Linked DNA regions of Saccharobesus litoralis. The protein of the gene in region 2 interacts with the protein of the main gene of each other region in a pairwise test. Links are inferred from orthologs where the notes say so. Each region holds a gene or a part of one and is shown on either strand. Other genes may lie near its edges.

Region 1 (2,837 bases), 2.3 Mb from region 2 along the record:
AGGTTTAGATCACTAAACTTGGTTTCTGTTAAGTGTTTTTTGCTATTCATCATTCCGTAAGCATATCAGTATAAACTTGCAATAAGAAACACAATCGTTTAAAAAAGCCCAGTATATGTATTTCTACGCGCATAATGTAGCTTTTTAATTGGAGATAGCGATGAGTGACGCTACTATCGAACTAACAAATGACAACTTCGACCAAGAAGTAATTAATGCTGAAACACCTGTTTTAGTCGACTTTTGGGCAGAGTGGTGCGGTCCTTGTAAAATGATTGCTCCTGTTATTGATGAAGTTGCGACTGAGTTCGCAGGTAAAGTAAAAGTAGGTAAATTGAATGTTGATGAAGCCAATGAAGTGGCTGCTAAATTCAATATTCGTGGTATCCCTACTTTATTAATGTTTAAAAATGGCGCTGTTGTTGATAACAAAGTAGGTGCAATCTCAAAATCACAACTTGTTGATTTTGTTAGCCAACACGCTTAATTGTTAACGCATCTTAGAGCGAAAATCAGCTTCATGTTCTGAATGAAGCTGATTTTTTTCTGGATCTATTTGATCATTACTGCTACCTTTATCTCTGTCTTACCGACGCACTGTTCCGAGTAACAACTCCAATATTAAAATTCATTAACTTTCATTTAATTGGATCAACCCTCAATTATTAATTGAGCAAAATAATCATCTAAAGAACCCACCGTTATGAACTTAACAGAACTCAAACAAAAACCTATTAGTGAGCTTGTACAGTTAGCCGAGTCTATGGGACTGGAAAACATGGCTCGTTTACGCAAGCAGGACATTATTTTTGCCATTCTTAAAAACCACGCAAAAAGTGGTGAAGATATTTTTGGAGATGGCGTATTAGAGATTCTGCAAGATGGTTTTGGTTTTTTAAGATCAGCTGACTCATCATACTTAGCTGGTCCAGACGACATTTATGTATCACCTTCGCAAATCCGCCGTTTTAACTTACGTACAGGTGATACTTTATCTGGCAAAATTCGCCCACCGAAAGACGGCGAGCGTTATTTTGCATTATTAAAAATTAACCAAGTTAATTTTGATCGCCCAGAAAATTCACGCAATAAAATTCTTTTTGAAAACTTAACGCCATTACATGCGACTGATCGTATGATTATGGAACGCGGTAACGGTTCAAAAGAAGATATTACCGCTCGAGTACTTGATTTAGCTTCACCCATTGGTAAAGGTCAGCGTGCCTTATTGGTTGCACCGCCGAAGGCCGGTAAAACCATGTTATTGCAAAATATTGCTCAATCGATTGCCGCTAACCACCCTGAATGTCAATTAATGGTGTTATTGATTGACGAGCGTCCGGAAGAAGTGACTGAAATGCAACGTTTGGTACGTGGTGAAGTGGTAGCGTCAACATTTGATGAGCCTGCTAGCCGTCACGTTCAGGTAGCTGAAATGGTTATAGAAAAAGCCAAGCGTTTAGTTGAGCATAAAAAAGACGTGGTTATTTTACTTGACTCTATTACCCGTTTAGCTCGTGCTTATAACACGGTTATTCCTTCTTCAGGTAAGGTATTAACCGGTGGTGTTGATGCCAATGCATTACATAAACCTAAGCGTTTCTTTGGTGCTGCTCGTAACGTAGAAGAAGGTGGTAGTTTAACTATTATTGCAACTGCGCTTATTGATACCGGCTCTAAAATGGATGAAGTTATCTATGAAGAGTTTAAAGGAACCGGTAACTCTGAAATCCACTTAAATCGTAAGATTGCTGAAAAACGTGTTTTCCCTGCTATTGATATTAACCGTTCAGGTACACGTCGTGAAGAGTTGTTAACCTCTTCTGAAGAGCTGCAGAAAATGTGGATTCTACGTAAGATCGTTCATGAAATGACAGAAATCGATGCGATGGAATTTATGATCGACAAGTTATCCATGACTAAAACTAATGACGAGTTTTTTGAAGCTATGAAGCGTCAAAGAAGTCAGTAGTATAGTCTTCTTGCTCAGGTCTTATGGCTTTAGTCAAAAAGGTGAGCTTAGCTCACCTTTTTTGATCCTGCTTTATGATCTCGTTTTATGACCTTACTTTATATAGTCAAAGCGATCAGGTTTTAGGGGAAGCCGTCAAAGCTACCGCGTCCTGCTCTCGCCCCTTACCTGCATCCATGCAGGCAAGCTTCGAATCCCCATGAGCATATGCTCTATTATGTGATTGGGGTGAGTAAGCGCAGACAATGAACCATAAGACCTGAGCGAGAAGGCTATATGCCTTTGCAGGACTTTAAGCTTGCTCGGTTTGTGCTATATATTGTTGCGCATGTTGCATCGACAAAGCCAAGGCTGTGTTAAATTGTTCTAAATCTTCAGTTGCAACGGCTTGCTCTTGTTTAAATTTCATATCTATTTTTTTGCAAGCTTCACTTAGGCGATCGAAGCCCAAATTCGCGGCTGTACCTTTTAAGGTATGATTCAGAATTTGCGCTTGTTTTAGGTTATCTGCATTATTTGAATTGTGCAGCAAATCAGCAAGTGTAGTCCCAGCTTTACTAAACTCCTCGCTAAATTTTTGTACTAATAGTTTTAATAAATCACTGTTGCCGCTTAGTCTTTCTAACGCCGTTGCACAATCAAAGATCAAGCTTTGTGTTGAATTAGCTTGTGGTGGATTCACCTGTGCTGAATGCGTTTGTGTAGAAGCTGTGTGCGTTAAGCTGTTTTGCGTTGGTGTTTTATCCAAGGTAGAACGAGTATGCTTAGTGGCTTGTTCATTGATTTGCTCCACTTTCAGCCATTGCTGAAGCATCATACGTAACTTAGCCATATCAATGGGTTTCGTTAGGTAATCATCCATACC
Region 2 (6,595 bases):
CTTTGACCCTATGGGGATCCATACTGGTGACTCAATCACAGTTGCCCCAGCGCAAACGTTGACTGACAAAGAATATCAAATCATGCGTAATGCCTCTATGGCGGTATTACGTGAGATCGGTGTTGAAACGGGGGGTTCAAACGTTCAGTTTGGTATTAACCCAGATGATGGCCGTATGGTTATTATCGAGATGAACCCGCGAGTATCGCGTTCATCTGCATTAGCATCAAAAGCCACTGGTTTCCCAATTGCTAAGATCGCCGCTAAATTGGCTGTTGGGTATACGCTTGACGAGCTTAAGAATGATATTACTGGCGGTGCGACGCCGGCTTCATTCGAGCCTTCGATTGATTACGTTGTGACTAAGATCCCGCGTTTCAACTTTGAGAAATTCCCAGGTTCCAATGACCGCCTTACTACTCAGATGAAATCTGTTGGTGAAGTCATGGCGATAGGCCGTAACCAGCAAGAATCATTACAAAAGGCTTTACGTGGCTTAGAAGTTGGTGTTTCTGGTTTTGACCCTATTGTTGATTTAGAGGCTCCTGATGCATTAACTAAAGTTAAGCACGAGTTAATGGATGCTGGCGCTGAGCGTATATGGTACATCGCAGATGCTATGCGTTTAGGGTTATCAGTCGAAGATATCTTTAAATTAACTAAGATTGATCGTTGGTTCCTAGTTCAAATCGAAGACCTAGTATTAGCTGAAAAGCAAATCACTGAAAAAGGTTTGGCAGGCTTAGACAAAGACTTCTTGTATAGCTTAAAACGTAAAGGTTTTGCCGATAAGCGTATATCAGACTTGATTGGCGTATCTGAAAACGAAGTTCGTAAAAAGCGTCAAGCATTAAAATTATTCCCAGTTTATAAGCGCGTTGATACCTGTGCCGCTGAGTTTTCTACTTCTACCGCTTATATGTATTCAAGCTATGATGAAGAGTGTGAAGCGAACCCATCAGATAAAGATAAAATTATTGTATTGGGTGGTGGTCCAAACCGTATCGGCCAAGGTATAGAGTTCGATTACTGTTGTGTTCATGCCTCAATGGCATTGCGCGAAGACGGTTACGAAACCATTATGGTTAACTGTAACCCAGAAACTGTGTCTACAGACTATGATACTTCAGACCGTTTATATTTTGAGCCTGTCACGTTAGAAGATGTATTAGAAATAGCGCGTCTTGAAAAACCTAAAGGTGTCATCGTTCAGTATGGTGGTCAAACACCGCTTAAGTTAGCTCGAGAGTTAGAAGCGGCGGGTGTACCTGTTATTGGTACTTCTCCGGACGCGATTGACCGCGCGGAAGATCGTGAGCGTTTCCAACAAGCGGTTGAACGCTTAGGCCTTAAACAGCCTATTAATGCCACGGTTAAAAATATTGATGAAGCGTTAACAGAAGCGCGTAAAATCGGTTTCCCTATGGTTGTTCGTCCATCCTATGTATTAGGTGGTCGTGCGATGGAAATCGTGTATGACGAAGCCGATTTAAAACGTTACTTAAACGAAGCGGTTCAAGTATCGAATGATTCTCCAGTATTGTTAGATAAATTCTTAAACAATGCGGTTGAAGTTGATATTGATGCAATCTGTGACGGTGAGCAAGTCGTCATTGGTGGTATTATGGAACACATTGAACAATGTGGAGTTCACTCTGGTGACTCAGCTTGTTCTTTACCTCCGTATACTTTGAGTGCAGAAATGCAAGATCGCTTGCGTGAACAAGTACGTAAGTTAGCATTTGAGTTGGGTGTTAATGGCTTAATGAATACTCAGTTCGCAATTAAAGACGATGAGATTTATTTAATCGAAGTTAACCCGCGTGCGGCTCGTACAGTTCCGTTTGTCTCTAAAGCAACCGGTGTGCCTTTAGCGAAAATTGCGGCGCGAGTGATGGCCGGTCAATCACTAGCAGAGCAAGGGTTTACGCAAGAAGTTATCCCACCTTATTACTCTGTTAAAGAAGTGGTTATTCCTTTTGCCAAGTTCCATGGTGTTGACCCTATCTTAGGCCCAGAAATGCGCTCAACAGGTGAAGTCATGGGTGTTGGTAGCTCGTTTGCTGAAGCATCAGCCAAAGCCAGCTTAGGTGCTAATGACACGGTACCTAAGTCAGGTCGTGCACTTATTTCTGTTAAAGACAGTGATAAACCACGTGTGGCAGAATTAGCCGCTAATCTTGTCGAGTTGGGTTATCAATTGGATGCAACAGGTGGCACAGCCGATTTACTTGCTGAGGCTGGCATTGAAGTCCGCCGTGTGAATAAAGTATTAGAAGGTCGTCCTCATATTGTTGATTACATTAAGAATGATGAGTACAGCTATATCATTAATACGACAGAGGGTCGTCAGGCTATCACTGACTCTGTACAAATTCGTCGTAGTGCGCTACAACATAAAGTAGCCTATACCACTACGCTGAATGCAGCCTTTGCGGCATGCATGGCTCATAAAGCGGATGATCGCAATACAGTGACTTCTGTACAAGAACTACACAAGAGACTTCAATAATGTCGACTCAATTTCCTATGACGGTCGCGGGTGCTGATGCGCTACGCGAAGAACTGAATGAGCTAAAAACTGTTCGTCGTCCGAAAATCATTGCGGATATTGCAGAAGCTCGTGAACACGGAGATCTTAAGGAAAATGCAGAATACCATGCAGCTCGTGAGCAGCAGGGATTTTGTGAAGGCCGTATTCAAGAAATTGAAGCAAAATTATCCAATGCACAAATAATTGATGTAACTAAAATGCCAAATAACGGACGTGTTATATTTGGTGCTACGGTAACTATCGTTAATTGTGATACCGATGACGAGTCTACCTATACCATAGTTGGTGATGATGAAGCAGATATTAAAGCTAGTAAAGTTTCAGTTAATTCACCCATTGCGCGAGCTATGATAGGTAAAGAGCGCGGTGATGAATTCGTACTAAAATCACCTAGTGGTGATGTCGACTACGAAGTATTGGAAGTTGAGTACGTCTAGTACTTTAAATTACCAGATAATAAAAAGCCGACTCTTTGTCGGCTTTTTTGTTCTTTACTTATGATCCTTATAAGGGGTGTTGGCGTTTAGCCTTTTGGTAAAGTAATCTTGGCATCGTCTGATGGTTTGTAAAGCACAAGTGTATGCCCTATGGTTTGGACACGCTCAGCTTCGGTTTCACGCACGATGGCATCCATAATTAATTGTTTCTCTGCGCGGTCATCGGTTGGCACTTTTACTTTTATTAGCTCGTGATGGCTAAGAGCAAATTCAATTTCAGCGATGACACCTTCAGTTAAACCGTTACCACCTAACTGAACTAAAGGTTTTAAACTATGGGCTTGGGCTTTTAAAAATTGAACTTGTTTTTTAGTTAAACTCATTGTTGATACTAATTCGCCGTAGAAAGGTTGAATTTCTGTATTTTAACGCTATCTATGGTTTATTACTAATTAAGTCGTAATTGTTTTTAGCGTTACGATAGTTGTATTTAATATGTCACAGAAAAAACATACCGCTAGTAGTAAGCGGTGGCTGCAAGAACATTTTGATGATCATTATGTTCAAAAGGCACAAAAGCTCGGCTTACGTTCGCGTGCCGTATTTAAAATTGAAGAAATTCAAAATAAAGACAAATTACTCAAACCGGGTATGACAATAGTTGACTTGGGCGCTGCTCCTGGAGGCTGGTCGCAATATGCCGCTGATGTGGTTGGTGATGACGGTAACGTGATCGCTTGCGATATTTTAGAAATGGACCCGATTGCCGGTGTAGATTTTTTGCAGGGTGATTTTAGAGAAGAAGCCGTGTTAAATGCCTTATTGGACCGAATAAGTGGCAAAAACGTGGATATTGTGATGTCCGATATGGCTCCCAATATGAGCGGTAACTTAGGTGCTGACCAACCAAGAGCGATGTATTTAGTTGAATTAGCATTGGATATGTGTCATCAGGTTCTGAAAAAAAATGGATGTTTTATTGTTAAGGTTTTTCAAGGAGAAGGGTACGAACAATTCGTAAAAGATGTACGCGATGCGTTTAAGGTTGTAAAGACTCGAAAACCGGATTCTTCACGCGCGCGATCACGAGAAGTCTATATTGTTGCAACTGGTTATAAACATTAACAAAAATAAGCGTTATACTCGGTTAAATAAACATTTATCAAATTTATGATTTGAATAGCAAACTTGGGGTTTGTTATTTAGTTTAAGAGGTTAGTATCTTGAGTGATATGACAAAAAATCTGATCCTTTGGGTCGTAATCGCTGTCGTGTTAATGACGGTTTTTAAGAGTTTTACACCTGGAGGCGGCAGTGCAAAAGCACTTGATTACACCAGTTTTGTAAAGGCAGTTAATCAAGGTTCGGTACGTGACGCTCAAGTTAATCCTCATACAGGGATCATTAAAGGCACAAAACGCAATGGCGAAGAATTTGAAACGGTAATGCCATTGCGTGATGAGCGTATTCTCGATGAAATGATTGACAAGAATGTTAAGGTTGAAGGGGTACGACCGGAAGAGCCTAGCATTCTAACTTCGATTTTCATTTCATGGTTCCCAATGTTATTGCTAATCGGTGTATGGATATTTTTCATGCGTCAAATGCAAGGTGGTGGCGGTAAAGGCGCCATGTCATTTGGTAAAAGCAAGGCTCGTTTAATGAGCGAAGACCAAATCAAAACCACTTTCACCGACGTGGCCGGTTGTGACGAAGCGAAAGAAGAAGTCGCTGAATTGGTCGACTACTTACGTGACCCAACTAAATTCCAAAAGTTAGGCGGTAAGATCCCGACAGGTGTTTTGATGGTTGGTCCTCCTGGTACGGGTAAAACCTTATTAGCTAAAGCGATTGCTGGCGAAGCAAAAGTCCCATTTTTTACTATATCGGGTTCAGATTTCGTTGAAATGTTCGTTGGCGTGGGTGCATCGCGTGTACGTGATATGTTCGAGCAAGCGAAAAAATCAGCACCTTGTATTATTTTTATCGATGAAATCGATGCCGTTGGTCGTCAGCGTGGTGCTGGTTTAGGTGGTGGTCATGATGAACGAGAACAAACACTAAACCAAATGCTAGTTGAAATGGATGGTTTTGAAGGTAATGAAGGTATTATAGTTATTGCCGCCACTAACCGCCCAGATGTATTAGATCCTGCATTATTACGTCCTGGTCGTTTTGATCGTCAAGTTACTGTCGGTTTACCCGATGTGCGTGGGCGTGAGCAAATTCTTAAAGTTCATATGCGAAAAGTACCGCTTGGTGATGACGTTGAAGCGGGGGTGATAGCACGTGGTACCCCAGGTTTTTCTGGTGCAGATTTAGCCAATTTAGTTAATGAAGCAGCGTTATTTGCTGCCCGTAGCAATAAACGTTTAGTTTGCATGGAAGAGTTTGAAAAAGCTAAAGACAAAATCCTAATGGGTGCTGAACGTAAATCTATGGTGATGAGCGAAGACGAGAAAGAGATGACTGCTTATCACGAAGCGGGCCATGCGATTGTCGGCCGTTTAGTACCTGATCACGATCCTGTTTATAAAGTCAGTATTATACCTCGTGGTCGAGCACTTGGTGTCACCATGTATTTACCGGAGCAAGATAGATTTAGCCATAGTAAACAACACTTAGAAAGTATGCTTTCTAGCCTATATGGTGGGCGAATTGCCGAAGACATTATTTATGGTGATGAAAAAGTGTCTACAGGGGCTTCCAATGATATTGAGCGTGCAACTGATATTGCGCGTAAAATGGTTACTCAGTGGGGTCTGACAGAAAAATTAGGGCCTTTGTTATATGCTGAAGAAGAAGGTGAAGTTTTCTTAGGGCGCAGCTCTGCAAAAGCTAAGAGCATGTCAGACGATACAGCTAAAGCGATTGATGAAGAAGTTCGTAAAATTGTTGATCGTAATTACGACAGAGCAGAGCAACTATTGCGTGATAACATGGATATCTTGCATGCAATGAAAGATGCATTAATGAAATATGAAACGATTGATGCTAAGCAGATTGATGATTTAATGGCGCGTCGCCCAGTGGGAGAGCCGCAAGATTGGAGCAATCAAAATAACTCGGGTAGCAAAAAAGATGACAACAGCTCTAGTACTAGCGACAAGGCAACATCATCGGATAGCGAACCTGATCAAGACATCATTCATTAATTCTTTTTAATTATCCAATTTTAAAGCTCGCTGCCTTAGTAGTGAGCTTTTTTATTAAATAGATTCTTCCGTAAATTTTCTGCATGTCATTAATAACACAAATTCAACAATCTCAAATTCCTTTGATTATGGGAATTTTAAACGTGACGCCGGATTCATTTAGTGATGGCGGTCAGTTTACGCGTATTGATAAAGCTCTGATTCAAGTAGAAAAAATGCTTAATGAAGGCGCTGACATAATCGACGTAGGCGGAGAATCGACCCGACCAGGAGCCTGTATTGTTTCTATTGAAGAAGAGCGTCAGCGTGTTGTTCCGGTTATACAAGCAATTAAGCGAGAATTTGATGTTTGGGTATCTGTCGATACATCGAAACCTGATGTTATGCAGCAAAGTGTTGACGTGGGTGCGGATTTAATCAATGACGTGAGGGCTTTAACAGAGCCTAAT

The links. The genes of interacting proteins can lie anywhere in the genome.
Region 1: the proteins of yhbY (region 2) and rho interact in binary tests that used the Escherichia coli proteins (3 or more experiments, as listed by UniProt). The link is inferred for Saccharobesus litoralis from one-to-one orthologs.

What each region holds. Positions count from the first base shown.
Region 1 is NZ_CP026604.1:5,634,201-5,637,037, reverse strand. It holds rho (transcription termination factor Rho), read left to right. Parts: upstream 1-703; coding sequence 704-1,972; downstream 1,973-2,837. Other genes in the region: C2869_RS21580 (hybrid sensor histidine kinase/response regulator), read right to left, coding at 2,265-2,837; trxA (thioredoxin TrxA), read left to right, coding at 161-487; rhlB (ATP-dependent RNA helicase RhlB), read right to left, coding at 1-50. UniProt on the Escherichia coli protein: Facilitates transcription termination by a mechanism that involves Rho binding to the nascent RNA, activation of Rho's RNA-dependent ATPase activity, and release of the mRNA from the DNA template.
Region 2 is NZ_CP026604.1:3,295,902-3,302,496, forward strand. What follows is about bases 1,727-4,725. They hold yhbY (ribosome assembly RNA-binding protein YhbY), read right to left. Parts: upstream 3,375-4,725; coding sequence 3,078-3,374; downstream 1,727-3,077. Other genes in these bases: carB (carbamoyl-phosphate synthase large subunit), read left to right, coding at 1,727-2,512; greA (transcription elongation factor GreA), read left to right, coding at 2,512-2,991; rlmE (23S rRNA (uridine(2552)-2'-O)-methyltransferase RlmE), read left to right, coding at 3,487-4,116; ftsH (ATP-dependent zinc metalloprotease FtsH), read left to right, coding at 4,215-4,725. Also shown: more of carB, read left to right, coding at 1-1,726; more of ftsH, read left to right, coding at 4,726-6,146; folP (dihydropteroate synthase), read left to right, coding at 6,230-6,595.